Regions from separate parts of the Streptomyces sp. NBC_00659 genome, predicted to be linked through region 1. Evidence: riboswitches for the same ligand, from Rfam matches in the RefSeq annotation. Region 1 holds a riboswitch; each other region holds the start of a gene.

Evidence for each region. Region 1 has a riboswitch for cyclic di-AMP ahead of OG410_RS24410 (transglycosylase SLT domain-containing protein). Riboswitches for the same ligand answer to the same signal wherever they lie in the genome.
Region 2: it holds a riboswitch for cyclic di-AMP, as region 1 does, so the genes downstream of both, OG410_RS30570 (M23 family metallopeptidase) here and OG410_RS24410 (transglycosylase SLT domain-containing protein) in region 1, are expected to answer to the same signal.
Region 3: it holds a riboswitch for cyclic di-AMP, as region 1 does, so the genes downstream of both, OG410_RS25495 (C40 family peptidase) here and OG410_RS24410 (transglycosylase SLT domain-containing protein) in region 1, are expected to answer to the same signal.

Annotation. Positions count from the first base shown of each region.
Region 1 covers NZ_CP109031.1:5,585,304-5,595,372, forward strand. Annotated here, with positions in the region: gene recQ (DNA helicase RecQ) at 1-1,861, shown strand, start outside; gene fahA (fumarylacetoacetase) at 2,127-3,356, opposite strand; gene OG410_RS24405 (HAD family hydrolase) at 3,977-4,786, shown strand; gene OG410_RS24410 (transglycosylase SLT domain-containing protein) at 5,001-5,762, opposite strand; cyclic di-AMP (ydaO/yuaA leader) riboswitch at 5,767-5,927, opposite strand; partial or broken gene OG410_RS24415 (CocE/NonD family hydrolase) at 6,567-8,563, opposite strand; gene OG410_RS24420 (polyprenyl synthetase family protein) at 8,909-9,919, shown strand.
Region 2 covers NZ_CP109031.1:6,988,113-6,998,181, reverse strand. Annotated here, with positions in the region: gene OG410_RS30585 (bifunctional acetate--CoA ligase family protein/GNAT family N-acetyltransferase) at 1-1,939, opposite strand, end outside; gene OG410_RS30580 (HPr family phosphocarrier protein) at 2,115-2,396, shown strand; gene OG410_RS30575 (GntR family transcriptional regulator) at 2,623-3,315, opposite strand; gene OG410_RS30570 (M23 family metallopeptidase) at 3,512-4,279, opposite strand; cyclic di-AMP (ydaO/yuaA leader) riboswitch at 4,292-4,451, opposite strand; gene OG410_RS30565 (M16 family metallopeptidase) at 4,667-6,055, opposite strand; gene OG410_RS30560 (M16 family metallopeptidase) at 6,052-7,413, opposite strand; gene OG410_RS30555 (DNA gyrase/topoisomerase IV subunit A) at 7,761-10,069, shown strand, end outside.
Region 3 covers NZ_CP109031.1:5,808,264-5,818,332, reverse strand. Annotated here, with positions in the region: gene OG410_RS25505 (M23 family metallopeptidase) at 1-1,047, shown strand, start outside; gene pcrA (DNA helicase PcrA) at 1,215-3,701, opposite strand; cyclic di-AMP (ydaO/yuaA leader) riboswitch at 4,074-4,242, shown strand; gene OG410_RS25495 (C40 family peptidase) at 4,251-5,420, shown strand; gene OG410_RS25490 (tellurite resistance/C4-dicarboxylate transporter family protein) at 5,570-6,532, shown strand; gene OG410_RS25485 (hypothetical protein) at 6,681-7,034, opposite strand; gene OG410_RS25480 (C40 family peptidase) at 7,580-8,683, shown strand; gene OG410_RS25475 (response regulator transcription factor) at 8,769-9,533, opposite strand; gene OG410_RS25470 (ATP-binding protein) at 9,530-10,069, opposite strand, start outside.

The DNA of each region.
Region 1 (10,069 bases):
CGCCGTCGTCCTGATGCCGACCGGTGGCGGAAAGTCCCTCTGCTACCAGATCCCTTCCCTGGTCAGACCGGGTACGGGCGTTGTGGTCTCCCCGCTCATCGCGCTCATGCAGGACCAGGTGGACGCGCTGCGGGCGCTGGGCGTGCGCGCCGGGTTCATGAACTCCACGCAGGACTTCGACGAGCGGCGCGTGGTCGAGGCGGAGTTCCTGGCCGGAGAGCTCGACCTCATCTACCTGGCCCCCGAGCGGCTGCGTCTCGACAGCACGCTGGACCTGCTGTCCCGGGGGAAGATCTCCGTCTTCGCGATCGACGAGGCGCACTGTGTGGCCCAGTGGGGCCACGACTTCCGTCCCGACTATCTGGCGCTCTCGCTGCTCGGCGAACGCTGGCCGGACGTCCCGCGCATCGCGCTGACCGCCACCGCCACACGGGCGACGCACAAGGAGATCACCCAGCGCCTGGGCATGCCCGCGGCCCGTCATTTCGAGGCGAGCTTCGACCGCCCCAACATCCAGTACCGGATCGTTCCCAAGGCCGACCCGAAGAAGCAGCTGCTGTCCTTCCTGCGTGAGGAACACGCGGGCGACGCGGGCATCGTGTACTGCCTCTCGCGCAACTCCGTGGAGAAGACCGCCGAGTTCCTCGCCCGCAACGGCATCGAGGCGGTGCCGTATCACGCGGGCCTGGACTCGGGCACCCGTGCCGCGCACCAGTCCCGCTTCCTCCGGGAGGAGGGCCTCGTGGTGGTCGCCACGATCGCCTTCGGCATGGGCATCGACAAGCCGGACGTCCGCTTCGTCGCCCACCTGGACCTGCCGAAGTCGGTCGAGGGCTACTACCAGGAGACGGGCCGCGCCGGCCGTGACGGACTGCCCTCCACAGCGTGGATGGCGTACGGCCTTCAGGACGTGGTCCAGCTCAACAAGATGATCCAGGGCTCGGAGGGTGACGCGGCGTTCAGACGCCGGGCCACCGCCCATCTGGACTCGATGCTCGCCCTGTGCGAGACGGTCCGGTGCCGGCGCTCTCAGCTCCTGGCCTACTTCGGCCAGGACCCCGACACCCCGGACTGCGGCAACTGCGACACCTGTCTGACGCCTCCGGAGACCTGGGACGGCACGGTCGTGGCACAGAAGCTGCTGTCCACGGTGGTGCGCCTCCAGCGCGAGCGGGGCCAGAAGTTCGGCGCGGGCCAGATCGTCGACATCCTGCTGGGGCGCAAGACCGCCAAGGTGATCCAGTTCGACCATGACCAGCTGTCCGTCTTCGGTATCGGCGCGGAGCTGGCGGAGTCCGAATGGCGCAGTGTCGTACGGCAGTTGCTGGCCCAGGGGCTGATCGCGGTCGAGGGCGAGTACGGCACGCTGGTGCTGACCGACGCGAGCGGGACCGTGCTGCGGCGCGAGCGCGACGTGCTGCTGCGCAAGGAGGCGCCGAAGCCGGCCACGTCCCGGTCGTCGGCACCCAAGGGTGAGCGCAAAGCCAAGGCGGCGGTGGCCGAACTGCCCGCGGAGCTCGTTCCCGCGTTCGAGGCGCTGCGTGCCTGGCGGGCGGAGCAGGCGCGCGAACAGGGAGTCCCGGCGTACGTCATCTTCCATGACGCCACGCTGCGGGAGATCGCCACGGTGTGGCCCACCTCGGTGAAGGAGCTGGGCGGTATCAGCGGGGTGGGCGAGAAGAAGCTGGCGACCTACGGGGAGGGTGTCGTCGGGGTGCTCGCCTCGCTCGCCGACGGCACGCCGGCTGCCCCGGGGGGCGGCGGCAGACCCGAGGCGGCGCCGGTTGCGGCGGCCGCTGCGGCACCGGACCCGGACTGGCCCGAGCTGGACCAGGAGCCGGAGCCCGAGGACTGGATGTAGCCGGCCCGAGGCGGACGACCGGGAACGGGGGCGACATCCTGCCGACTTCGCCTACCCCATCGGCCCCGCCGGGCCGGCCGGGCTCCGCGGGGCACGGTGGCCAGGATCCTGGCCACCGTGACACGGACTCGTTCCCGCCGGGGACCTCCGCGGGAGCCTCGGCCAAGGCGTCTCCGGCCTCTGCCATACCCCTGCCGAGGTATCCCGAAGGTATCCCCGAAGGCTTCTGCCGGAGCCTCCTGAGGGGGCTCGCCCCCGGAGAGTCCTACTGGGAGACGGCCGGTGTGATGCGGCCCCGGACCTCGCCGAGGCCCACCCGGGTCCCGCCCGGACCGGGGGCCCAGGCCGTCATGGTGACCTCGTCGCCGTCCTCGAGGAACGTGCGCTTGCCGTCGGGGAGTTCGAGGGCGTCGCGCCCGTTCCAGGTGAGTTCGAGCAGCGAGCCGCGCTCGCCCTCGGAGGGGCCGCTGACGGTCCCGGAACCGTAGAGATCACCGGTGCGCAGGGAGGCGCCGTTGACCGTCATGTGGGCCAGTTGCTGGGCGGCCGTCCAGTACATGGTGGAGAAGGGGGGTTCCGAGACGATGTGGCCGTTGATGGCCACGGAGATCCGGAGATCGTAGCCGCCCGGTTCCTCGGAGGCGTCGTCGAGATAGGGGAGGAGGGGGTGCGTGCGGACGGGCGGGGCCACCAGGGCGTCGTCGAGGGCGTCCAGCGGGGTGATCCACGCCGACACGGACGTGGCGAAGGACTTGCCGAGGAAGGGGCCGAGCGGGACGTACTCCCAGGCCTGGACATCGCGCGCCGACCAGTCGTTGAGCAGGCAGAGGCCGAAGACGTGGTCTCGGTAGTCGCCCAGGGACACCGGACGGCCCTGTTCCGAGGGGGTGCCGACCACGAAGCCGACCTCCGCCTCGATGTCCAGGCGGACCGAGGGGCCGAAGACCGGGGCGGCGTCCGCGGGGGCCTTGCGCTGGCCCGACGGGCGGACCACATCCGTGCCGGACACCACGACCGTGCCGGAGCGGCCGTGATAGCCGATCGGCAGGTGCTTCCAGTTCGGGGTGAGGGAGTCGGCGGCATCGGGACGGAAGATCTGGCCGACGTTCCGGGCGTGGTTCTCGGAGGCGTAGAAGTCGACGTAGTCCGCGACGGTGAAGGGGAGGTGCAGCGTCACGTCGGTGAGCGGGTGGAAATGGGGAGCGAGGGTCTCCCGGTGGGCCGGGACGGTCACCCAGGCCGTCAGCGCGCGCCGGACGTCGGACCAGGCGGTGTGGCCTGCGGCGAGCAGCGGGTCGAGGGTCGGCCGCGCGAGCAGCCCGGCGTAAGGGGAGCCGAGGGCGTGGGCCGCCGCGCCCGCGTCGAGCACGTGGTCGCCGAGCCGTACGCCGACGCGCCGCTCGGGGTCGCCGGCCGGGACGCTCAGGGAGAACACGCCGTACGGCAGGTTGTGCGGGCCGAAGGGGTCGCCCTCGGGGACATCGAAGGGGGGCATCGGTTGGTGCCTCGCTTTCGGATTCGTACTCGCCATGTGATCCATGCGTTCCACGCGTTTCATGTGGTCGGGCACACGTTACGGGGGAGTGTCCCCGCTGCGGCAGGGCCTAAAGGGTTTGCAATGTCCGTATTGGTCCCGCGTGGAGCCGTAGGTCGCTGGGCGGCGGGTGCGCCGAAGCCGGGTGACGGGTGCCGCTTCTCGGTTCCGTGGCCGCGTTTCATGGACCTGCTCACGGCTGCCCGAGGCTGCCTGCGGCTGTCCGCGGCTGTCTCGTACGGTTTCGTGGCGCACTTCCCGAGGCGGGAGGAGTTCGTCTCTGCCCGGCCCAACGGGCGTGCCCGTCAACAGACTTGTCGATGCCCGGTCCCGATGGCCGGCGTGGTGCGGCACGGCGGCCGAGGCGGCCTGTCGGTGAGTTGGCCTTTGCCCAGGGGGTGTTGGGGAGTTGTGGTCGGTCGTGTGCGGGAAAGTCGGTGTGGACGGAAGTGGAGCGTGGGTGATCCGAAGCGGTCGCAACGCGCTTACCACCGTGCGGTGAACGGCGATGCTGACGGGATACCGGACGTCGTCCGGTTCAGGCCGGGCCGATGAGTCGTTCGATCCGTATTCTTCGGATCATGGCCGCTCCGACTGCATATTCACTCATCGCCACTGACCTGGACGGAACGCTGCTGCGCGGCGACGACACACTCTCCGACCGGTCACGTGCCGCGTTGGCGAAGGTGATCCGGGCAGGTGCCCGGCATCTCGTGGTCACGGGCCGACCCGCACCGCGCGTGCGACCGCTTCTCGACGAACTCGGCGGCGAGGGACTGGCGGTGTGCGGGCAGGGGGCGCAGCTGTACGACGCCGGCGCGGACCGCATGCTGTGGTCGGTGACCCTGGACAGGGAACTGGCGGAGACGGCGCTCGGCAAGATCGAGGCGGAGGTCGGGCTGCTGTACGCGGCGGTCGACCAGGACGGCGTGGACGGGCTGACGCTCATCGAGCCGGGCTATGTCATGCCGCATCCGACTCTGCCGGCGGTGCGGGTGCCGCGCCGGGACGACCTCTGGGCGGAGCCGATCAGCAAGGTGTTGCTCCGTCACCCCTCCTTGTCCGATGACGAGTTGGCGTCGGCGGCACGGGGAGTGGTCGGTTCGCTGGCGACGGTCACCATGTCCGGACCCGGCACCGTCGAACTCCAGCCATGCGGGGTGACCAAGGCGACGGGCCTGGCTCTCGCCGCGGCGCACCTCGGGCTCACCCCGGACGCGACGCTCGCCTTCGGTGACATGCCCAATGACATCCCGATGTTCGACTGGGCGGCCCGAGGTGTGGCGATGGCCAACGCCCATCCGGAACTGAAGGCGGTGGCCGACGAAATCACCCTGTCGAACGAGGACGACGGGATCGCTGTCGTGCTGGAGCGCCTCTTCGGCTTCTAGCGGCGTCGGCGCCCCCGCCCGGCGCACCCGCAAACGCACACCCGCGGACACGCCTGCCCGGCGCACCCGCGAACGCACACCCGCCGAGCCGTTCGGAGCGCACCCGCCGCCGCGCCCACGGACGCACACCGGCCGACGGGACCGCAACGCACCCGCCGACGGGCCGGGAAGGCGCCGTCGGCGGGTGCGGAGGAAGACGGGGTGCGGGGTGCGATCAGTAGGCGCCGTTGACGTTGTCCATCGAGCCGTACTTGTCGGCCGCGTAGTTGCAGGCCGCGGTGATGTTGGCGACCGGGTCGTAGATGTTCCACGACGTGCCGGCCACGTGGTACGCCTGGAACGTGGGGTCGATCACCTGGAGCAGGCCCTTGGAGGGGATGCCCGCGGCGGCGTTGGAGTCCCAGTTGTTGATGGCGTTGGGGTTGCCGGAGGACTCGCGCATCACGTTGCGGTGGATGCCGTCGTAGCTGCCCGGGATGCCGGCCTTGGCCATGACGTCCAGGGATTCCTTGATCCAGCCGTCGAGGTTGTTGGAGTACGTCTTGGCGGCGGCCTGGGTGACGGTGGTCGCCTTGGACTTGGCGACGGCGGCGGTCGCCTTCGCCGTGGTGCGGACGGTCGTCGACTTCAGCGTCTTCGTGCCCACGGTCAGCTTCAGGCCCGGACGGAGGTGGGCGGGGTTGTCACCGATGACCGCGCGGTTCGCCGCGTACAGCTTCTTCCAGCCGCCGCTCTTGGGGTACTTCTGCGCCACCTTGGAGAGCGTGTCGCCGGCGACCACCTTGTAGGTGACGAGCTGCACGTTGGGGACCACCGCGGTGTGGGCGGCCTGCGGGGCCTGCGCCGGGGTGGCGGCGCTGGCGCCGGTGGCGCTCACGAGCGGGAGTGCGAGGGCGATGCCGCCCGTTCCGGCGGCGATCATGCCCCGGGTGATGACGTTGGTCTTCTTGCGGCGGTGCTTGGCACGTACGGGCATGACGAAATGTCCTCTCCGACGCCTGCGAGGTGAGCTGTCGGGTTCGGGCGGGAGATGCCCGGCCGCGCTGTGGGCGCGGCTTCACCCCAAGCCGGTCCGGTGTGCCCGGATCGGCGGCTTACCTGTGGTTCCCCCGCTCCTGCCGTGCGTGGGTCGATGGGTTGCCGGGCGGCGGCAGGATTCGGCGATCCGCCCGGGGTCGACCAGAACGTATGCGAGAGCACATGTCCGAAACAAGATGAGATTTGACCGTGAAGATCGCTTTCTCCTGGTTAATGCGCGGGTAAAAAGTCCGATTGCGCCGGAATTGGATCCTCAACTTGCCTTTGGTGAACGGGTTGGTCCGGGAAGGGTGTGTCGCGGAAGTCCGGTTCGCCGGTGACTCAACTCACGAGACCAAAGAGCATCAAGGCGGCATGAGGGGTAATTCGGGCATTGCGCTTGCGGTGGGAGCCGCCGCCGAGCCCTTCGCTGGGTGCCGAGTGGCCCCTGGTGCGGCGGGAATTGTGGCGCGGGACACATCGCGGGGAACGCGGCCGCCCGGCGGCGGGAGCGCGGCCCGCACGCGAGCCGAAGCCGCCCAGAGGTAAGCCGAAGTCGCCCAGACGCGGTCTGGACCCGGGCCGGCGGGCGGTGAAGTGCGCCTCGCGTCACCGGTGTTCGGCGCGAGAGTGTCCTGCCGCCGTCCGGCGCGCGGCGATGTGCCGGGGCCCGCGCCGTGGGCGCGTCACGTCGGCCCGGGCCCGGGGCACGTGTGGATGCGTAGCGGTCCGAGGGGGTGAACTCCCGTGCCGGCGGGCCCAGTCAGCCGGCTGTGCGCGGGATGCGCTTCTCCCAGGTCCGGTGGAAGACGACCTCGTCGCCATCCTTGCGGACGAGTTCGTCGGTCGTGACGAAGTCCTGTGCGTCGCAGGTGATGGCGGAGACCGTCTCGACGCGGGCGTCCCACGGCAGGTCCGGGCGGTGCAGCCGGATCGACCAGGCCGAGTGGGCGCGGGCGGACAGCGGGTCCGAGGTGTCGATCGTGTACGTCTCCCGGGCCTCCTCCGTGCATTCGAGGCCGTCGGGGTACACGCGGGTGCCGCCGCGCCCCGGGTCCACCTAGAGGCGCCAGGTCTCCGCGGCCACGTCGCGCAGGACCAGACGCCGGGGGCGGGGCTCGTCCAGGGTCGCCGAGACGGTCACGCCGAGGGGCGCGAACTGCTCCGGTTCCTCGAAGGCGACCGAGGGGTCCGACTCCGTTGCCCGTACCGGGAGTTCCAGGACGCTGCCGATCGGCTCCAGGGTGAAACCCGCTTCCGAGCCCGGCTGGGGCCAGATCCAGGGCCAGTACGCGGAGGAGACGCCCAGCCGGATCCGGTGGCCCGCCGGGAACGCGTAGCCGATGGCGTTCAGGTCGAACACCACGTTCTCCGTGGTGCCCGGTTCCCAGGGGACCGCCCGGTCGGGGCCCCGGCGTGCCGAGAGGTTCAGGGTGCCCCGGGTGACGAGCGTGGACGCTCCGTCCGGGGCCACGTCGCGCAGCCGGGCGATCACCTGGCCCCTGGGTGACGCGGACGTCAGCCGCAGATTGACCCGGGGGCGGCCCGGTACCCAGGTCTCCTCCGGCACCTCGAACTCGAAGCACGCCGAGCGGGCGTCCTCCTCCCGCTGGTCCGGCGGCAGGTCGGCGTCGTCGCCGGAAGGGAACAGCCGGCCCGCTTCGACCCCCGTGTGCTGCGGGGAGCGGACCGGAAGCGGGGCGCCCTGGAGCGCGTACGCGACCGGGGTCACCGAGGGTGAGGGCCAGGCCGGGTCACCCACTCAGCGGCCGGGGATCCGCGCGTACACCGTCGCCGGAGGGTGCGCGTCCATCACGTACGAGCGCAGAAGGGGGACGGAGAGCGCGTCCGTCTCCTTGTCCCTGAGCCAGTGGTCCCACCAGCGCAGCGTCTCCTGGAGGAAGCCGATCGCCGGTCCCGGCGGCAGGCCCCGGTCCGGGTACTGGCGGGACCAGGGGCCGATGAGGCCGTGTACGCGATCCGGCGGCAGGTTCCGCACCAGGCGCAGCACCGTGTCGCGATGCGGGTCGTGCCGGCCGCCGACCGCGAGGACCGCGGCGCGGACGGCCCGTACTCCTTGCGGAGGCTGTCGTGGCGCCAGTACGTGTCCCTGGTCCGGTGCGCCGGCCAGGTGGGCGCGGCGGGGCCGATCGCCTCCAGTCGTTTCTCCCACATGCTCCGCCACATGCCCTCGCCCACGTGCGCGGGGTCCGGCGGGCGGGCGGCGAAGGCGAGCAGTCGGGCCGACCGGGCGTGCGTGTCGACGGCGAGGACGGAACCTCCCGCACGGTGCACGTCGTTGTCATAGAGGTCGTCGGTCGAGCAGACCGTGATGATCGCCTTGAGCGGCTCGGGCGCACGGGCCGCGATCCGGAGGGAGGCGAAGCCGCCCCACGCGATCCCGAACATGCCGACCCGGCCGGTGCACCAGGGCTGGGCCGCCGGCCAGGAGACCACCTTCACCCCGTCGTCCGGCTCGCTCCCCGTGTGCTCGTCCCCCGGCACGCCCTCCGAATTGCCGTGGCCGCGTACGTCCACGCGGACGGAGGCGTAGCCGTGCCCGGCGTACCAGGGGTGGCGCTGCTGGTCCTGCGGGGCCGTCCGGTCGGTCAGGCGGTACGGGAGGTACTCCAGGAGCGCCGGTACGGGCTCCTCGGTCAGCGGCCGCCGGATCCGGGCGTACAGACGGGTGCCGTCCGAGAGAGGGATGAGGACGTCCTCGTGAGTGATCTCGTAAGGGAAGGACGTACGGATGTGCATGAGCGTCACCTCAGAGGATGGAATGCCGGGCATTTCGCTGCATGTCATCGAAAGTCGGTTCACATCATCTGATCATGAACATACAGTCGGTGACGGGATGGCGCCCGTGAGTCGGGGTACACGCCGTTGGGGCACGCAGGTGCTTCCCGTGTGCCTTCCGGGTGTACTCGCGCCCACCACCTGGCGGAGCGAAGTGGACCGGGGGACGGTGGGCGCTCGCGGTGATCGAAACGTGACCGGATACGCTGACTTGAGTGATGGCAGCGACACATCGACAAACCGTGTCATCGACCGAATGATCGACCGAGTTCGCCATGTGATCGTCAGCAGACAGGAGAACCTCTCGTGACCGTCGTCGGGCCGTTCGGGCTGAGCGTGCGGGACCAGGCTCTCGAAGCCGATGTCCAGGCCGGATTGGCGGCTGTCGAGGAGGGTTTGCTCGAAGCCACCAAGAGCGAGGTCCCGTTCATCACGGAAGCCGCCCAGCACCTCGTGCGGGCCGGCGGCAAGCGGTTCAGGCCGCTGCTCGTGATGCTCGCCGCGCAGTTCGGTGACCCCTACGCGCCGGGTGTCGTGCCCTCGGCCGTGGTCGTCGAGCTGACCCACCTCGCCACGCTGTACCACGACGACGTGATGGACGAGGCCGAGGTCCGGCGCGGGGTGGACAGCGCCAACGTGCGCTGGGGCAACTCGCTGGCCGTCCTCACGGGTGACTTCCTCTTCGCCCGTGCCTCGTACATCCTGGCCGACCTCGGGCCCGAGGCCGTCCGGATCCAGGCCGAGGCGTTCGAGCGGCTGGTGACCGGGCAGATCCTGGAGACCGCGGGGCCGCGCGACGGCCGCGATCCGGTCGACCACTACCTCGACGTGCTCGGCGGCAAGACCGGGTCGCTGGTCGCGGTCGCGTGCCGGTTCGGCGCGATGATGTCGGGCGCCGACGAGACGGTCGTGGACGTGCTCACGCAGTACGGCGAGCGGCTGGGCGTCGCTTTCCAGCTCGCGGACGACGTCCTCGACATCGCGTCGGACTCGCACGAGTCCGGCAAGACGCCGGGGACGGATCTGCGCGAGGGCATCGCCACGCTGCCGGTGCTGCGGCTGCGCGAGCGCGCGGAGCGGCTGGGGCTCGCCGAGGACATCGCGCTGTGCGAGCTGCTCGACTCCGACCTGACGGACGACGCGCGGCACGCGGAGGCGCTGGCCCGGCTGCGGGAGCACCCCGCGCTGGAGCAGGCGCGCCGGGACACCGTGCGCTACGCGGAGGAGGCGCGCGCCGCGCTGGCCCCGCTGCGTGAGTGCGACTCGAAGGCCGCGCTGGTCGAGCTGGTGGACGCCGTGGTGCACCGGGCCGGCTGAGAGGCCGGCTCGTGTGTCACCGGTCGCGGGCGGGCTGGGCCGCCGGTTCGCGTGTCATCGAACATGGTCGGGCTGGGGGATGCCGGCTCGCGTGGCACCGGACATGGGCCGGCTGAGAGGCCGGCTCGGGTGTCACCGGTCGCGGGCCGG
Region 2 (10,069 bases), 1.4 Mb from region 1:
CGGCGGGCGACCGGTCCGAGGGGTGGAAGCGGGCGCCGGGCGCCGCGCCGGGCGCCGTCGCGGAGGCCTGCGGGGCGGTACTCGCGGCGGCGGACAGGGCTTCGGCGAGTCCGCCGAGTTCGACGTGCACCACGAGCACGGGTTTCGCCGGAGCCTCCAGGGCGGAGGAGCGGAGCGCCTCGGCGAGTGCCACGTCGGCGGCCGAGGTCTCCCCCACCGTCGGTATGGCCGTCACGACAACGGCGTCGCAGCCGTCGTCGGCGAGCGCCTGGGACAGGGCCCGGTGGAAGTCCTCCGCCGAGGCCGCCGTGGTCAGGTCCCGGGGCGGCAGCGGCCTGAGTCCCTCGGCGAGACACGCGTCGTACGTCAGCAGCCCCAGGGACTCGGAGTTCCCGAGGATCGCCACGCGGGGTCCCCGGGGAAGCGGCTGGCGGGCCAGGAGCAGGCCCGCGTCGACGAGTTCGGTGATCGTGTCCACCCGGATCACTCCGGCCTGGCGCAGCAGCGCGGACACGGTGGCGTGCGGCAGTCGCGTGGCCCGTACGGCGTGCCCCTGGGGAGCGCCCCCGCCGTGCCGTGCCCCCTGGACCACGACCAGCGGCTTCGCGGCCGCCGTCCGCCGCGCGAGCCGGGTGAACTTGCGCGGGTTGCCGATGGATTCGAGGTACATCAGGGCGACGTCGGTGTCCGGGTCGTCGTACCAGTACTGCAGTACGTCGTTGCCGGAGACGTCCGCGCGGTTACCGGAGGAGACGAAGGTCGACACCCCGGTCACACCCGTGACACCTCCGCCGCGCCGGTGCAGCCGGGACAGCAGGGCGATGCCGATGGCTCCGGACTGCGCGAACAGGCCGATGCGTCCGGGGCGGGGCATCTGGGGGGCGAGCGAGGCGTTCAGGCGCACGTCGGGCGATGTGTTGATGACACCGAAGGCGTTGGGCCCGATGATGCGCATCCCGTACGTGCGGGCGTGCCGTACGAGTTCGCGCTGGCGCTCGCGTCCCTCGGGGCCGCTCTCGGCATAGCCGGCGGAGACCACCACCAGTCCCTGTACGCCGTGTTCGCCGCATTCCGTCACGACCTCGGGGACGTGTTCGGCGGGCACGGCGACGACGGCGAGGTCGACGGGTTCGGTGATGTCCCTGATGGAGCGGTGGGCCGGGACTCCGTCGAGTTCCTTCTCCTGGAGGGCCGCGTTCACGGCGTACAGGCGCCCGGTGAACCCTGCTTCCCGGAGGTTGTCGAGGACGCTGCGGCCCACCCCGCCCGGTGTGCGCCCGGCGCCGATGACGGCCACGGAGCCGGGGGCGAGCAGTCGCTGCACGGAACGGGCCTCGGCGCGCTGTTCCCGCGCGCGCTGCACGGCCAGGGACCGGTCGGTGGGTTCGAGGTCGAACTCCAGGTGTACGACACCGTCCTCGAAGCTGCGCTTCTGGGTGTATCCGGCGTCCGTGAACACCTTGATCATCTTGTTGTTGGCGGGCAGCACCTCGGCGGCGAAGCGGCGGATGTCGCGCTCGCGGGCCACCGCGGCGATGTGCTCGAGCATCGCGGAGGCGACACCGCGGCCCTGGTGGGCGTCCTGCACGAGGAAGGCGACCTCGGCCTCGTCGGCGGGCGCGGAGGCGGGCATGCCGTCCGCGTTGATCCGGTCGTAGCGCACGGTGGCGATGAACTCGCCGCCCACCGTGGCCGCGAGGCCCACGCGGTCCACGAAGTCGTGGTGGGTGAAGCGGTGGACGTCCTTGGCGGACAGCCGCGGATAGGGCGCGAAGAAGCGGTAGTACTTCGACTCGTCCGACACCTGTTCGTAGAAGCTGACCAGGCGTTCGGCATCGTCGACGGTGATGGGTCTGATGCGTGCGGTGCCGCCGTCGCGCAGCACCACGTCGGCCTCCCAGTGGGCTGGGTACTCGTGCCGGTCCGCCGAGGTCTGCATGGGCCCCAGAGTACGGCTCGCGTACGACAACGGCGCGAGGCAGTCTGAGGGTGACGGGCGTCGGAGCGGGTCCTCGGCCGACACCGCGGCGGGTGAGATCCGGGACCGTCCGGGCACGCCTCGCGATATGAAAGAATGGTCTAGACAACCTTGAACACCCGAAGGGCAGCATCACATGGCTGAGCGCCGCGTCAACGTCGGCTGGACCGAGGGCCTCCACGCCCGCCCCGCCTCCATCTTCGTCCGGGCCGCCACGGCCTCCGGCATCCCCGTGACGATCGCCAAGGTCGACGGGGACCCCGTCAACGCGGCCTCCATGCTCGCGGTCCTCGGCCTGGGTGCCCAGGGCGGCGAGGAGATCGTCCTCACGTCGGACTCCGAGGGCGCGGATGCCGCTCTCGACCGCCTGGCGAAGCTGGTCGCCGAGGGACTCGACGAGCTCCCCGAGACCGTCTGAGCCGCCCACGAGGCACCCGGACACACACGGCCGAGCCGCGCCCCCCTTCGCCGGGTGGCGCGGCTCGGCCGTTTTTCCGTACCCTCGCTCGGAATTCCCCACATGCCACGTACGACCTCGCGCCATGACCACGGGAATGGCGTGCGCCGAAATTCCGGACACACGCATAAAAGGGCATCAGAAATGAGCCCCTGCCGAATATCCCTCTTTGTATACGGCGCCCGTGTTAATGACGCGGGCCCGTCATGTTTACGGGATGTTGCGAACTTCTCACACGGTCCGGCCGGTCGCCGCCGGGAAATCGGAGCCGGTGCGCGGCCGTGGCGCGCTCGGTGTGCAGGGCCGTGATCGCGCGGGCCCGCTCACTGTCCCCGCGGGCGACCGCGTCCACGATGCCGCCGTGTTCCGCCCAGGACTCCGCGGGGTCGGCCGGCGCCTCCACCGAGTACATCCAGGCGATCTTGTGACGCAGCTGGGCGAGCGTCGAGGTGAGCGCGGGGCTGCCGGACGCCTGCGCGAGCGTCTCGTGGAACCAGCCGCCCAAAGAGCGCAGATCCTCGCTGTGGCCTCGCCTGGAGCGCTCCTGCCCCAGCCTGACCAGACCCCGCAGCACCTTCAGGTGGGCCTCCGTGCGCCGCTGCGCGGCCCTCGCGGCACCCAGCGGTTCCAGCAGCATGCGCATCTCCAGGAGGTCCGCGGCCTCCAGCTCGGAAGGCTCCGCGACACACGCGCCCGCGTGCCGGCGGGTGACCACGAACCCCTCGGCCTCCAGCGTGCGCAGGGCCTCGCGCACGGGGACGCGCGAGACGCCGTATCGGCGTGCGAGCAGTTCCTCGGTGAGACGGCCGCCGCGCTCGTAGACACCCGCGACGATGTCGTCACGGATCGCCGTGCACACCGAGTGCGCCGGAATACGCATGACCGACCTCCGCTTTAATCCCCGTGAAACGCCGTCGATTGACGCTTGTTCAGTGACTCTATTGCAGGAAGCCTGAATTTCCGATGGCAGGCCTGAATCCATGGATATTTTTTGGACAGACGGCATCCGGAAACGACGATGCCCCGGCTCGGTGAGCCGGGGCATCGAAAGCGGTGAAGAAGCCGCGAAGCGGTCGTCAGACGTTGACGCCGTGCGAGCGCAGGTACGCGACCGGGTCCATGTCCGATCCGTACTCGGCGGTCGTACGGGCCTCGAAGTGAAGGTGCGGACCGGTGGTGTTGCCGGTGTCCCCCGACAGAGCGATCTGCTGCCCCGGAGTGACCGTCTGCCCCACGGACACACCGATGGACGAGAGGTGGCCGTACATGGTGTACGTGCCGTCGTGCATCTTGATCACGACTTGATTGCCGTAGGCGCCGCCCCAGCCGGCCGTGACGACCGTGCCGGAGCCGACGGCGTGGACCGAGGTGCCGGACGCGGCGTGGAAGTCGACGCCGGTGTGGCTGCCGGAGGACCAGAGGCTGCTGCTGGCCTGGTAGCCGGTGGAGACGTACGAACCGGCGATCGGCATGACGAACGTGTTCAGGCGCTTGCGCTCGGCCTCGCGGGCGGCGCGCTCCTTGGTCTCGCGCAGCTTCTGTGCCTGCTCCGCGGCCTGCTTGCGCGCGGTCTGCTCGGCCTGCTTGCGCGCGGCGGCCTCGTCGGCGGCGCGCAGCTGCGCGAAGGCCTGGGCGTCGATCTGGTCGGCGACCGTGTCGTTGAGGGTGACGGTCTGGGTCAGTCCGGTCTGCTCGACGGAGGCTTCCGCGGCGAACGCGGGGGCGGCCAGGGTTCCGATGACACCGGTGGTGGTGAGCGCCGCGACCCCGACGGCGGTCGTGGTGGTCGTGCTGTGCACGCGGCTCGTACGACGGTGCTTGCCGGTGCCACAGGTGAACGCCATGTAGGGGCTGATCCTTTCCTTCCCTCTCGCCTACCGGGTTAGCTGACGGGTTCGGAGCAGGAAGGTCTCCTACGGGCCCCCTCCGGAGAGGGCGTCCGATTCACCCCAGGGACTACGTGTGGGTCCCCGGCTCCCCTGACTCGCGTCATGGGGGACTCGGCGATGACTGTCCGGTGCCGCGGGCGCGGCGCACTGCGTGACGAACAGCCGCACTGACGCTAAGCGGGGCAACTTTCGAACAACAAACGGATCACGATTTTTGTAACGCATCCCACAGGGCAGAAGGGTGACCGTCATACGAATACGGACATCTTGGGAGCGGCTTCCGGAAAAAGGAGGGCCCTGACGGCTCTTCAGCCGTCAGGGCCCTCCCGCGTCGCTCGGGCTCTACTCGGCGGCCACCACGGTGACTTCACCGATTCCGAGGGCCCTGACCGGCTCCGCGATCTGCGCCGCGTCGCCCACCAGGACGGTCACCAGACGGTCCGTCGGGAAGGCGCTTACGGCCGCCGCGGTGGCCTCCACGGTGCCGGTGGCGGCCAGTTGCCGGTAGAGCGTCGCCTGATAGTCGTCCGGCAGGTGCTGCTCGACCTGGTCCGCGAGCGTGCTCGCGACCGCCGCGGCCGTCTCGAACTTGAGGGGCGCGACGCCCACCAGGTTCTGCACGGCGACGTCGCGCTCCGCGTCGGTCAGGCCCTCGGCCGCGAGGGTCCGCAGCACCGTCCACAGGTCGTCGAGCGCAGGACCGGTGTTGGGGGTGTCGATCGAGCCGCTGATGGCGAGCATCGCGGCGCCCGTGCCGTCCGGCGCGGAGCGCAGGACCTGTCCGAACGCCCGCACGCCGTAGGTGTAGCCCTTCTCCTCGCGCAGGACGCGGTCCAGGCGCGAGGTGAGGGTGCCGCCGAGGCAGTAGGTGCCGAGGACCTGCGCGGGCCACACGCGGTCGTGCCGGTCGGCGCCGACCCGGCCGATGAGCAGCTGCGTCTGGACGGCGCCGGGGCGGTCGACGATGACCACACGGCCGGTGTCGTCGGCGCTCACCGGCGGCACGGGGCGCGGCTGGGCGGCCGAGCCGGTCCAGGAACCGAGCGTGTCGGCGAGCAGTTCGTCGAGATCGACACCGGTCAGGTCACCGACGACGACGGCGGTGGCCGTGACGGGGCGCACGTGCCTCTCGTAGAACGCGCGAACGGCCGACGAGTCGATGTTCTGGACGGTCTCCTCGGTGCCCTGCCGCGGGCGCGCCATGCGCGCGCTCGCCGGGAACAGCTCCTTGGAGAGCTCCTTGGCGGCACGGCGGGCGGGATTGGCCGTCTCGTGCGGGATCTCGTCCAGCCGGTTGGTCACCAGCCGCTCGACCTCGCTGTCCGCGAACGCGGGGGCCCGCAGCGCGTCGGCGAGCAGGCCGAGGGCCTTGGCCAGGCGCGAGACGGGCACTTCGAGGGACAGGCGCACACCGGGGTGGTCGGCGTGCGCGTCGAGCGTGGCGCCGCAGCGCTCCAGTTCGGCGGCGAAGTCCTCGGCCGAGTGCTTGTCGGTGCCCTCGGAGAAGGCGCGCGCCATGATCGTGGCGATGCCGTCCAGGCCCGTCGGCTCGGCGTCCAGCGGCGCGTCGAGGTTCACCTCGACGGCCACGACCTGCTGGCCGGGGCGATGGCAGCGCAGCACGGTCAGACCGTTGTCCAGGGTGCCCCGCTCGGGGGCGGGGAACGCCCACGGCTTCGGCTGGCCGGCCTGGGGCTGCGGGTGGAAGTCCATGGTGGCGAGCTCGGTCACTTCGCCGCCTCCTCGTCGGTCTCGTCGGCGGAGTCAGCCGCGTCGGCTGCTTCGGCGGTGGTCGGCTCGTAGACGAGCACCGCGCGGTTGTCGGGGCGCAGGCGAGCCTTGGCGGCCTCCCGGACCTCATCCGCCGTGACGTCGAGAACGCGCTGCACGGCGGTCAGGGCGAGCTGCGGGTCGCCGAACAGGACGGCGTACCGGCACAGTTCGTCGGCGCGGCCCGCCACGGTGCCGAGCCGGTCGAGCCATTCGCGCTCCAACTGGGCCTGGGCGCGCTCCATCTCACCGGCCGTGGGGCCCTCCTCGGCGAACCGGGCGAGCTCCTCGTCGACGGCGGCCTCGATGACCGGGACCTCGACGTCGCCGGACGTCTTCACGTCCAGCCATCCCAGGGAGGGTGCTCCGGAGAGCCGCAGCAGGCCGAACCCGGCCGCGACGGCTGTGCGGTCACGGCGTACGAGCCGGTTGTAGAGCCGGGAGGACTCGCCGCCGCCGAGGACGGTGAGCGCCAGGTCGGCCGCGTCGCACGCGCGCGTGCCGTCCTCCGGGAGCCGGTAGGCGGCCATCAGGGCGCGCGCGGGTACGTCCTCCTCGACGACCTCGCGCACCTGCTCGCCGATGATGTCGGGAAGCGATCCGTCCCGCGGAGCAGGCTTGCCGTCGTGCCCGGGGATGGAGCCGAAGTACTTCTCGACCCAGGCGAGCGTCTGCTCCGGGTCGATGTCGCCGACGACCGACAGGACCGCGTTGTTGGGCGCGTAGTTGGTGCGGAAGAACGCGCGGGCGTCCTCCAGGGTGGCCGCGTCCAGGTCCGCCATCGACCCGATCGGGGTGTGGTGGTACGGGTGGCCCTCGGGGTACGAGAGCGCGGTGAGCTTCTCGAAGGCGGTGCCGTACGGCACATTGTCGTAACGCTGCCGGCGCTCGTTCTTCACGACATCGCGCTGGTTCTCCATGGACTCGTCGTCCAGTGCCTCGAGCAGCGACCCCATGCGGTCGGCCTCCAGCCAGAGGGCGAGCTCCAGCTGGTGGGTGGGCATGGTCTCGAAGTAGTTGGTGCGCTCGAAGCTCGTCGTGCCGTTGAGGGAGCCGCCGGCGCCCTGGACGAGTTCGAAGTGACCGTTGCCGTGGACCTGCTTGGAGCCCTGGAACATCAGGTGCTCGAAGAGGTGGGCGAGACCGGTCCGGCCCTTGACCTCGTGGCGCGAGCCGACGTCGTACCAGAGGCACACCGCGGCGACCGGGGTCAGATGGTCCTCGGAGAGCACCACGCGCAGGCCGTTGGCCAGGCGGTGCTCGGTCGCTGTCAGGCCGCCGGAGCCTGCCTCAGCTGTGGCCGTGTGACCCATGGGCATGTACGTCCCTTCGATCGCGGAACTACGTCATTCCTGTCGGTCCTGCCACTGTATGCAAGCGCGCGGACGGCTGGCGAAGTTCCCGCACCTCGTACGCCGAGAGCGAGACTTGTGCGTGTTGCCGACACACCTGGGGAAGCCCACCGGGAACCGCCGCGAACGCGCTCGGGGCCGTCTGGCACCGGGCCGGACGGCCGTCCGGGAGCGGTCCCCGCGAGGCCCGTGCAGCGCGCCGCAGGGGCGCTACGGACGGGTCGCGGTCGGCGTTGTCAGTGGGGCGGTCCACAATGGTGCGCGTCAGAACCCGTTCATGCCCCGGCAGAGACTGTGAAGGAGCCGCAGCAGCGATGGCCCGCCGCAGCACGAAGACCCCGCCGCCCGACGACTCGTACGAGGAGAAGATCCTCGACATCGACGTCGTGGACGAGATGCAGGGCTCCTTCCTCGAATACGCGTACTCGGTCATCTACTCGCGAGCCCTGCCGGACGCCCGCGACGGCCTCAAGCCGGTTCACCGTCGCATCGTCTACCAGATGAACGAGATGGGCCTGCGTCCCGAGCGCGGCTATGTGAAGTGTGCCCGTGTCGTCGGCGAGGTCATGGGTAAACTGCACCCGCACGGCGACGCGTCGATCTACGACGCCCTGGTGCGTCTGGCGCAGCCCTTCTCCATGCGTCTGCCCCTGGTCGACGGCCACGGGAACTTCGGTTCGCTCGGCAACGACGACCCGCCGGCCGCGATGCGTTACACCGAGGCCCGGATGGCCGACGCGACGTCGTTGATGACCGAGTCGATCGACGAGGACACCGTCGACTTCTCGCCCAACTACGACGGCCAGGAGCGGGAGCCGGTGGCCCTTCCGGCCGCCTTCCCGAACCTGCTGGTCAACGGCGCGTCGGGGATCGCCGTCGGCATGGCCACGAACATGCCGCCGCACAACCTCGGCGAGGTCATCGCCGCCGCCCGGCACCTCATCCGCTACCCGGGCGCCGACCTCGAGACGCTGATGAAGCACGTCCCGGGCCCCGACCTGCCCACCGGCGGCCGGATCGTCGGTCTCTCCGGGATCAGGGACGCGTACGAGTCGGGCCGCGGCACCTTCAAGATCCGCGCCACGGTGTCGGTCGAGGACGTCACGGCGCGCCGCAAGGGCATCGTCGTCACGGAACTGCCCTTCACCGTCGGTCCGGAGAAGGTGATCTCCAAGATCAAGGACCTGGTCGGCTCGAAGAAGCTGCAGGGCATCGCCGACGTCAAGGACCTCACCGACCGCGCGCACGGCCTGCGCCTGGTCATCGAGATCAAGAACGGCTTCGTGCCGGAGGCGGTCCTCGAACAGCTCTACAAGCTGACGCCGATGGAGGAGTCCTTCGGCATCAACAACGTGGCACTGGTGGACGGTCAGCCGCTCACCCTGGGCCTCAAGGAGCTGCTGGAGGTCTATCTCGACCACCGCTTCGACGTCGTACGCCGCCGCAGCGAGTTCCGCCGCACCAAGAAGCGCGACCGGCTGCACCTGGTCGAAGGCCTCCTCGTCGCTCTCCTGGACATCGACGAGGTCATCCGCCTCATCCGCTCCAGCGACAACTCGGCGCAGGCCAAGGAACGCCTGATCGAGCACTTCTCGCTCTCCGAGATCCAGACGCAGTACATCCTGGACACGCCGCTGCGCCGGCTCACCCGGTTCGACCGCATCGAGCTGGAGTCGGAGCGCGACCGCCTCAACGGCGAGATCGACGAGCTGACCGGCATCCTGGACTCGGACTCGGAGCTGCGCAAGCTGGTCTCCGGCGAACTGGCCGCGGTGGCCAAGAAGTTCGGCACCGACCGGCGCACGGTTCTCCTGGAGTCCGCGGGAACTCCCGCCGCGACCGTCTCGCTCCAGGTCGCCGACGCCCCGTGCCGCGTCCTGCTGTCCTCCACGGGGCTGCTGGCGCGTACGGCGACCGGTGACCCCTTCGGGGAGGACCCGGACGGCAAGCGCACCAAGCACGACGTGATCGTCTCCGCGGTGCCCGCGACGGCACGCGGCGAGATCGGCGTGGTCACGTCCCTGGGCCGCCTTCTGCGCCTGAACGTGATCGACCTGCCGCAGCTGCCCGAGACGGCGTCGGCGCCCAATCTCTCCGGGGGCGCTCCGATCACGGAGTTCCTGTCCTCCCTCGATCCGGACGAGACGGTGATCTGTCTGACGACGCTCGACGAGACGTCGCCGGGCCTCGCGATCGGCACGGAGCAGGGTGTCGTCAAGCGTGTGGTGCCCGACTACCCCTCGAACAAGGAGGAGTTGGAGGTCATCACCCTCAAGGACGGCGACCGGATCGTCGGCGCCGTCGAGCTGCGCACCGGCGAGGAGGACCTGGTCTTCATCGCTGACGATGCCCAGCTGCTGCGCTACCAGGCCTCGCAGGTACGCCCACAGGGCCGTGCCGCGGGCGGCATGGCGGGCATCAAGCTGACGGACGGCGCGAAGGTGATCTCGTTCAACGCGGTGGACCCGGCGGTAGACGCCGTGGTCTTCACGGTGGCGGGTTCGCGCGGAACACTGGACGACTCCGTCCAGACCACGGCGAAGCTGACTCCCTTCGACCAGTATCCGCGCAAGGGCCGTGCCACCGGCGGTGTGCGCTGCCAGCGGTTCCTGAAGGGCGAGGA
Region 3 (10,069 bases), 220 kb from region 1:
CAGGCGGCGTCCGAGTCGTACGACCACCACGAGCTGACACAGCTCGACATGACGTACGAGGGAGTGTCCGACGCGTCGGACCCGGTTCCCTTCGACCAGCAGGCGACCGCGACCTTCGACCAGGCGACCCACGGTCAACTCGCCGCGGAGGACGACGAGTCCGACGCGGCCGAGGACCTCGCGGACACGGTCGGCCCCGACGGCGGCTACGACCCGTACGACGAGGGGCGCGAGAGGCCGCTGCTCGACGACATGGAAGAGATCACCCCGGTCCGGCGTCCCGCGACGCGCAGTGCGTCCCGTGCCCGGCGCCGCAGCCCCGCGAAGCGTTCCGCTCTGCTGACCGTCGCAGTGCCCTCGGCCTGTGTGATGGGGGTCGCGGGGATCGCCGCCGCCTCCGTGGGCGGTGTCGGCGGCCTCGGCGGGGACGACTCGAAGGACACGACCGCCAGCGCCTCCGACGTCACCTCGGTGAAGCCGTCGGCCGCCAACATCAAGCTGGACACCCAGCTCCAGAGTCTGTCCGCGGGCGCGGACGACTTCGCCGACCGGGCGAGCCGCACGCAGGAACGTATCGACCTCAAGGCCCAGCAGGCGACGGAGAAGAAGAAGGCGGCGGAGGAGGCGGCCCGCAAGGAGCGGCTGCGTCCGAAGTTCGCCCTTCCCGTGGCCCAGCAGGGCCTCAGCGCCTACTTCGGCCAGGCCGGCGTCAACTGGATGTCCGTGCACACGGGCATCGACTTCCCCGTCTCCTACGGGACGCCGGTGATGGCCGCGACCGACGGCACCGTCCGGACGCAGTGGAACAGCGCGTACGGCAACATGATGATCGTGACCGGGATGGACGGCACCGAGACGTGGTACTGCCACCTCTCCACGTACAAGCTCCCCTCCGGCACCGCCGTCAAGGCCGGTGATCAGATCGCCTTCTCCGGGAACTCCGGCAACTCGACCGGCCCGCACCTGCACTTCGAGGTCCGACCGGCCGGCGGCTCGGCGATCGACCCGCTGCCGTGGCTGCGCAGCCACGCCCTGGACCCCACGTAAGAACCCGGCCGGACGCCGCATGACCGCGGGCCCTCGGCCGTCTCCGGACGGCCAAGGACCCTGCGATCGGGCACCCGGATCTGTCACCGCGATCAGTCACCCGGATGGCGTCACCTCGATCCGTCACCGCGATCCCCTCGACCGGTCCACGCGAACGGTCTCGCGGACTACAGCTTCTCCACCGGCGCGTACCGCAGCAGCAGCCGCTTCGGCTTGGGCTCTCCGAAGTCGACCGTCGCCTCCGCGTTCGCGCCCGTCCCCTTCACGCCGACGACGGTGCCGAGGCCGAACTGGTCGTGCGTGACCCGGTCCCCGACGGCCAGCGAGACCACCGGCTTCTCGGTGGCACCGCGGCGGGTGGCGAACCCGGAGGCACCCGAGGCCGCGGACCGCGAACGCGAGGCCGAGAGGGACGCGGCGACACCGGAGACGGGACCGGCGGGCCTGGACGCCGTCGCCCCCGTGCGCTTCCAGTCCAGATGGGTCGCCGGGATCTCCTCGAGGAAGCGGGAGGGCGGGTTGTACGAGGGCTGGCCCCACGCGCTGCGCACCGAGGACCGGGTGAGGTAGAGCCGCTCCCGCGCGCGCGTGATGCCGACGTACGCCAGGCGCCGCTCCTCCTCCAGTTCCTTGACCTGTCCGAGCGCGCGCATGTGCGGGAAGACGCCGTCCTCCATGCCGGTCAGGAACACCACGGGGAATTCGAGGCCCTTGGCGGTGTGCAGGGTCATCAGGGTGATGACGCCGTTGCCGTCCTCCTCGTCCGGGATCTGGTCGGAGTCGGCGACGAGCGCGACCCGCTCCAGGAACGCGGCGAGTCCGCCCGTGTTCTCGCCCTCACCGGTCTCCTGCTCGAACTCCAGGGCCACGGAGGCGAGTTCCTGGAGGTTCTCGACCCGGGTCTCGTCCTGCGGGTCGGTCGAGTTCTGCAACTCGGCGAGATAGCCGGTGCGTTCGAGGACCGCCTGCAGGATGGTGGCCGGGCCCGCGCCGGACTCGACGATCGTGCGGAGGTCCTCCATGAGCGTGTTGAACCGCTTGACCGCGTTGGTGGAGCGCGCGGCCATGCCGTAAGCCTCGTCGACGCGGCGCAGCGCCGCCGGGAAGCTGATCTTCTCGCGCTGCGAGAGGGCGTCGATCATCGCCTCGGCGCGGTCACCGATGCCGCGCTTGGGCACGTTCAGGATGCGGCGCATCGGGACGGAGTCCTCGGGGTTGGACAGCACCCTGAGGTACGCGAGGACGTCCCGGACCTCCTTGCGCTCGTAGAAGCGGACGCCGCCGACGACCTTGTAGGGCAGGCCGACGCGGATGAAGATCTCTTCGAAGACACGGGACTGCGCGTTCGTGCGGTAGAAGACCGCGACGTCGCCGGCCTTGGCCTCGCCCGCGTCGGAGAGACGGTCTATCTCGTCGGCGACGAACTGGGCCTCGTCGTGCTCGGTGTCCGCGACGTAGCCCGTGATGTTCGAACCCGCGCCCGCGTTGGTCCACAGGTTCTTGGGGCGGCGGGACTCGTTGCGCTCGATGACCGCGTTGGCAGCGGACAGGATCGTCTGGGTGGAGCGGTAGTTCTGCTCCAGGAGGATCGTCGTCGCGTTCGGGTAGTCCTCCTCGAACTGGAGGATGTTGCGGATGGTCGCGCCGCGGAAGGCGTAGATCGACTGGTCCGCGTCACCCACGACGCACAGCTCGGCGGGTGCCAGGTCGTGCTCCCTGGGCGGTACGTCCACGGGGTGCTCGGAGGTCCCCACGAGCTCCCGCACGAGGGCGTACTGCGCGTGGTTCGTGTCCTGGTACTCGTCGACCAGGACGTGCCGGAAGCGGCGGCGGTAGTGCTCGGCGACGTCCGGGAAGGCGCGCAGCAGATTGACCGTGGTCATGATCAGGTCGTCGAAGTCGAGCGCGTTGGCCTCGCGCAGCCGCGACTGGTACATCGCGTACGCCTGGGCGAGGGTCTTCTCGAAGCCGTCGGAGGCCTGGGCGGCGAAGTCCTCCTCGTCGATCAGCTCGTTCTTCAGGTTCGAGATCTTGGCGCTGAACGACTTCGGCGGGAACCGCTTGGGGTCGAGGTCGAGATCACGGCAGACGAGCGCCATCAGACGCTTGGAGTCGGCGGCGTCGTAGATCGAGAACGACGAGGTGAAACCGAGCGTCTTGCTCTCGCGGCGCAGGATGCGGACGCAGGCGCTGTGGAAGGTCATCACCCACATCGCGTTGGCGCGCGGGCCCACGAGCGCCTCGACGCGCTCCTTCATCTCGCCCGCGGCCTTGTTCGTGAAGGTGATCGCGAGGATCTGGCCCGGGTGGACGTTCCGCTCGCCGAGCAGATGGGCGATCCGGTGGGTGAGCACGCGGGTCTTGCCGGAACCGGCACCGGCCACGATGAGCAGCGGCGAGCCGGAGTGGACCACGGCCGCGCGCTGGTTCTCGTTCAGTCCGTCCAGCAGGGCCGCCGGGTCCACGGCGGGCCTGGGCGCGCCGTCGCGGTAGTACGCGTCCCGGCTCGGCGGCATGTCGAACTTCCCGCCGAACAGATCGTCCGGAACGGGCTCCGGAACGTGATCGTCCTCGGGCGGCGGCGGGTGTTCGTCCTCGTGAGCCGCGGAGGGCTTGAGGTCCGCCAGGAAGCTGTCGTCAAAGAGGCTGCTCATCGCTCTCCGAGTCTAGGCCGCCCCACCGACAGCCCGCCGCCACCTCGAGAACTCGGCCGCAAGTGTGACCAGAGTCCCGGCGGACGCCCCGGGGAAGGCGGCCTTCCGGCCATGACACCCTCACACCCCGTGACCGGAAGCGGCCGAGCGGTCACCCGGCGCGACACCCCGTCGGTGAGCGGCTCCGGCGAGCCGTTCGGAGCGAGCGGGGCCCGTTCGGCGGGTCGGACGAGCGGGTCGCGCCCGCGGGACATACGGCAATGGTCACGAAAATGTATCGGACATATCGCGCATCAACCTTCACACGGGCCACACCGGTTGGCTAGCGTGCCGGAAGGCCGCTCGACCGCGACCGGCGAACCTCGCCGGGCCGAGCGGCCTCCGCCGAGTCCGGTACGCCGCGAGGCCCCGGAGCCGGGGACCCACCGACCTTGGGGTGAATCGGTCCAACCGCCTTGTGGGGCAAGGACCGTAGGGCAGCCTTCCGGAACCACCCGCCCGAACCCGACAGCTAACTCGGTAGGCGGATGACGGAAGGAGTCGCCTCTCTTGGCGTCACACCGCAAAGCGCGTCCCACGGGTGCGCGCATCGCAGGCATACGGACCCCGGCCCTCGCCACAGCGGCCCTCACCTCCGTGGCCCTGCTCTCCCAGACCGCCAACGCCGCCCCCTCGGCCGAGCCCCGGCCCAGCATCGAAGCGGTCTCGAAGAAGGTCGACGACCTCTACCACCAGGCCGAGACGGCCACGGACAAGTACAACGCGACCCGGGAGAAGACCGCCGAGCAGCGCGAGCGCGTCGACACCCTGCTCGACGACGTCGCCCGGCGCACCGAGAAGCTCAACACCGCGCGCGAGGAGCTGGGGTCGTTCGCCGCGGCGCAGTACCGCACCGGGGCCTCCGCGCCCGACACCGCGACCCTGCTGCTCGCGGACGACCCCCAGGACTACTTCGACCAGACCCAGCTGATGAGCCGTCTGACGAACCGCCAGAAGGCGGCCGTCGACGACTACGTCACCGAGCAGGCCGCCACCACCAGGAAGCGGGCGGAGGCCACCCGGAACCTGGAGTCCCTGACCGCCTCGCAGAAGGCGCTCAAGACGTCCAAGGCCACGGTGCAGGCCAAGCTCACCGAGGCCCGCTCCCTGCTCTCGAAACTGAACGCCGAGGAAAAGGCGCGGCTGGCGGCGATCGAGAAGAAGAAGCGCGAGCAGGCCGCGGCCAAGGCTGCGGAACTGGCACGGCAGCAGGCCGCCGCCGAGAAGGCCGCCCAGCAGCAGTCGTCGTCCGGCACGACGACCGGCACGGCTTCCGGCTCGGCCTCCGGGTCGTCGACGGGATCGACGGCCACGGACTCCTCGTCGAAGGCGGCCGAGGCGCTCGCGTTCGCCCGCGCGCAGGTCGGCAAGCCGTACGTCTGGGGCGCCACCGGCCCGGACTCCTACGACTGCTCGGGCCTGACCCAGGCCGCCTGGAACGCCGCCGGCGTCAGCCTCCCGCGCGTCACCTACGACCAGGTGAACGCGGGCACGACGGTCTCCCTCGCCGACGCCCGGCCCGGCGACCTGGTCTTCTTCTACGACGACATCAGCCACGTCGGCCTCTACATCGGCGACGGCATGATGATCCACGCGCCGAAGCCGGGCGCGTACGTCCGCGAGGAGTCGATCTACTACGACGGCACCTCCGCGATCCACAGCGTGGTGCGCCCGGCGTAGACCGGGACACGGGCGCCGCTCTCGCGGGGCACGCACGGGGGCCTCCCGGTCCCCACGCGTGCCCCGCGTTTTCGTCCCCGCCCGCGCGTGGCCCGCCCGCAACCCGGTGCGGGGTCCCTAGCATCGAGAACATGTCAGACGCACCGGACATGCCGGACAGCACCTCGCTCCGCGCCCGGCGGGCGGGGTGGGCGGCCACCGCCGGAACCGCCGTCATGGCCACCGGCATCATCTCGATCGGGCTGCACCTGACCGGCCACGAGGCACTCTCCCGGATCGCGCTGGTCCTCGCGTCGCTCGCCTGGGCCGGGCTCGCCGCGGACTTCGCGGTCCGGCTGGTGGGCGACCGGGAGCGGTGGGCGCGACGGGCCGGTACACCCGCCGGGCTCGACGCGGTCGCGGCGACCGCCGTGCTCGGCACCCGGTTCTCCACACTGGGGTGGCAGGAGCTCGCCGAGGCCCTGCTCGCGCTGTCGGCCGTGCTCTGGCCGGTTCTGCTGTGGGCCGTCCTGCGGCGGCTGCGGCGCCGTATGCCGGGGGAGGTGTTCCTCGTTTGCGTGGCCACCCAGGGGCTCTCGGTCCTCGCGTCCACGATCGCCACCGCCGTGGGTCCGGACTGGCTCGCGCACACCGCGCTGGTGCTGTTCTGGCTGGGGATCGGGCTCTACGTGCTCTCGTTCGCGTACTTCGACCTGGGTGAGGTGAGGAAGGGCGCCGGGGACCACTGGGTCGCGGGCGGCGCGCTGGGCATCTCGGCGCTGGCCGGGGCGGGACTCGTCGCGGCCCACCACGTGGATCCGTACCTGTGGAACAACGACGACCAGGGCGTCCTGCGCGATACGACGGGTGCTCTGCTCGTGCTCGACCTCGCCTGCTACTTCCTCCTGGCCGTCGCGGAGGTGGTGTGGCCGCGCCCGCGGTACGACGTCCGGCGCTGGGCCACCGTCTTCCCGATGGGGATGTCGGCGGTGGCGACCCTCGCGGTCGCGGCCGCCCTCGACATCTTCTGGCTCAAGGGGCCGGGACAGGTGCTGCTGTGGATCGCGGTGGCGGCCTGGCTCGCGACGGCCGCGGGCGCCGCTCTCGCCTTCAGGTCCACTGTGCGGGGGTGACAGTGTCCCTCAGGTCCACTGTGCGGGGGGTGACGGTGCCCCTCAGGTCCACCGTGCCGGGGGGACGCGGCCGTCGGGTCCGCCCGTGCGGAGCGGACGCCGGTCAGGGCCGCCGCCGGCCCCCGGCGAGCGGGACCGCCTCAGCCGGTCAGGTCCACAGGACGGCGATGAAGATGTTCGCGACGGTCAGCAGCCCGACCAGGCCGAAGAGCCGCTTGTCCACCGTCTCGTCGTCCCGCTTCACATAGACGAGCCCGAGGATCACGATCAGCAGGGCCAGCTTCACACCGATCTTGACGGTGTTGACCGTGCCGCCTTCGGCCTGGTTGAGCCCGACCAGGGCGACACCGGTCACCAGCATGGTCAGCGCGCCGTGCAGCATCGCCGGGACGAAGCGGGCGGTGCCCTTGCCCATCGCCTTCATCTGGGTGAGGAAGCCGCCGAGGAGCGCGGCGATGCCGATGATGTGCAGGCCGACGAAGAGATGGATGAGTACGTCCATGGGGCCGGAGCCTAATCGCACCCCCTGAGGCACTCCCGACCGGGCCCCACCCCTTCCCACCAGGCACCCTGGACCCACCCCCTGCCCGCCGACCGCCCTCCCCCTGCGAGGGCCCCACCCGTTCCCCGGGCCGTCCCGCCCCACCGGCCCCCCGTCACGCTCCGGCCCCGGTCGGCACTCCCTCGCCACCGGACCATCGCGCGTCAGCCATAGCACCGGCACCGCGCGGGCGGTCCGGGAATCGCCGCTTCGGTCATCACCCTGCGTGAAGCCGGTGACGTACGGCCGGAATTTTGGTCACATTTATTCTTCCAGCGATCCAATAGCAATAGTTCCACACATAGCGTTACCAACAGCTCGCTCCCAGGTTTAGCGTCCTCCACCAGGTGACCGGCTCCCCACCACCGTCCGGGCCAGGGACGGCAGTCGGACACCACCGCCGAGAAGGTCCGGCGGCGGCCCGCTCCCCCTGTTCGAGCCGCCGCCGGACGTGTCACCGCTTGACCGCACCTCAAGGGCGGTCGCACGGAAGGATGTGGGCCCTCGTGGCAGCGCACCGCAAGGCCAGACAGCGCTCGGTCGGCGGCAACACGGCCCGCACAGCAGTCACCATCGCCCTCGCGGGCGCGGCGACGGCCACCGGCTTCGACGGGGTCGGCCACGCCGACCCCCAGCTGTCCCCGGCGCAGGTGAAGACCCAGGTCGACAAGCTGTACGAGGAGGCGGAGGCCGCCACAGAGAAGTACAACGGCGCAAAGGAGAAGGCAGGCCAGGCGGAGGCGAACCTGAGCAAGCTCCGCGACGAGGCGGCCCGCCGGGAGGACCGGCTCAACTCGGCCCGGGAAGCGCTGGGTTCGATGGCCGCGGCGCAGTACCGCAGCGGTGGGCTCGACCCCGTGGTGCAACTCGCGCTCTCCGACCGCCCCGACCAGTATCTGGAGGGGGCCGCGCTCGCCGAGCGGGTCGGCACCCGGCAGTCGGCAGAGATCGCCGGGGTGCGCAAACAGCTCCGTGAGCTCGAGCAGTTGCGTGGGGCGGCGCACATCGAACTGGCGGCCCTCAAGTCGCGGCAGACCGAGCTGAAGCAGCACAAGAAGACCGTCAACGAGAAGCTCGTCGCGGCCCGTCGACTGCTCGACCGCCTCACTCCCCAGCAGCGCACGCAGTACGCGGAGCGAGGCGGCACGGGTGACCAGCAGCATGCCTCGCGCGACGCGTCCCGCGATCCGGCCCCCGTCGCGGCGTCGGGGGCCTCCGGCACGTCCGGTGCCGCCGGAGCGGGCAGCGTGGCGGCGCCCAACTCCCGGGCGGCGGCCGCCGTCGCCTACGCGTACACGAAACTCGGCAGCCCCTACGTGTGGGGCGCCACCGGCCCCGACGCCTTCGACTGTTCCGGGCTCACCCAGGCCGCGTACCGTTCGGCGGGCGTCTCCCTGCCCCGCACGACCTACTCCCAGATCAACGCCGGCCAGCGGGTGGCCCAGTCCGAACTCCAGCCCGGCGACCTGGTGTTCTTCTACTCGGGCATCACCCACGTGGGCCTCTACATCGGCAACGGCCAGATGATCCACGCGCCGAATCCTTCGGCGCCGGTGCGGGTGGCCCCGATCACGGAGATGCCCTTCGCGGGGGCCACCCGGGTCGCGTGAGCACCTGAGCGGCGACGCCGCGGGCCCCGGGCCGTCCGTCGCCCGGGGCTCCCGCACGTCCCGGTTCCAGCCGGGCCGGACCGCGTCAGACCAGTCGTCGCGCCGTAGCCCAGCGGGTCAGCTCATGCCGGTTCGAGAGCTGGAGTTTGCGCAGGACCGCGGAGACATGCGACTCGACCGTCTTGACGGAGATGAAGAGCTGCTTGGCGATCTCCTTGTACGCGTACCCCCGGGCGATGAGCCGCAGGACCTCGCGTTCGCGCTGGGTGAGGCGGTCCATGTCCTCGTCGACGGGCGGGGCGTCGGTGGAGGCGAAGGCGTCGAGGACGAATCCGGCGAGGCGCGGGGAGAAGACCGCGTCACCGTCCTGGACGCGGAAGACGGAGTCCACGAGATCCGTGCCGGTGATCGTCTTGGTGACGTACCCCCGGGCACCGCCGCGGATCACGCCGATCACGTCCTCCGCGGCGTCCGACACGGACAGCGCGAGGAAACGGACCGGCTGCTCGGCGTCGGACATCAACGGGGCGCAGCGGCGCAGCACTTCGACACCGCCGCCGCCGGGAAGGTGGACGTCGAGGAGGACGACCTCGGGGCGGGTGGCCGTGATGACCGTGACCGCCTGGTCGACGTCCGCGGCCTCGCCGACCACTTCGACGCCGGTCCGCTCGGTCTCCCCGATCTCGGCCTGGACCCCCGTACGGAACATGCGGTGGTCGTCCACGAGCACCACGCGCACCCGGCGCCCGCCCTCGGCACCGGCCCCGGGGGCGGCGCCCGCGGATGCGGCGGCACCGGAGGCCTCCGCGGCCGAACCGCCGGACTCCACAGGCTCGTTCGTGTCGCTCATGACGTTTTCTCCACCCTCTCCATCTCCAGCTCGACCTCCGTGCCGCCGTCCGGCACCGCGCGCAGTCGCGCCGTGCCGCCGTTGCGTTCCATACGGCCGATGATCGATTCTCTGACGCCCATCCGGTCGGCGGGTATCGCGTCGAGGTCGAAGCCTGGGCCGCGGTCGCGGACGGACACGAAGACCGTCCTGCCCTCGACTTCGGCGTAGACCTGCACGGCGCCGCCCTCGCCACCGTACTTGGCCGCGTTCACCATCGCTTCCCTCGCCGCCTGCATCTGCGCGGTCAGCCGGTCGTCGAGCGGGCAGTCGCCCACGACGACGACCTCGATGGGGACGCCGTGCTTGTCCTCGATCTCGGCGGCGTGGCCGCGGACCGCCTCGGCGAGGGTGGCGGGCTCCTCGTCCTCGTCCTTGCCGCTGCCGTCCGGCTTGTGGAGCCAGGCCCGCAGATCACGTTCCTGGGCGCGGGCGAGGCGCCGCACCTCGTTCGCGTTCTCCGCGTTGCGCTGGATCAGGGTCAGGGTGTGCAGCAC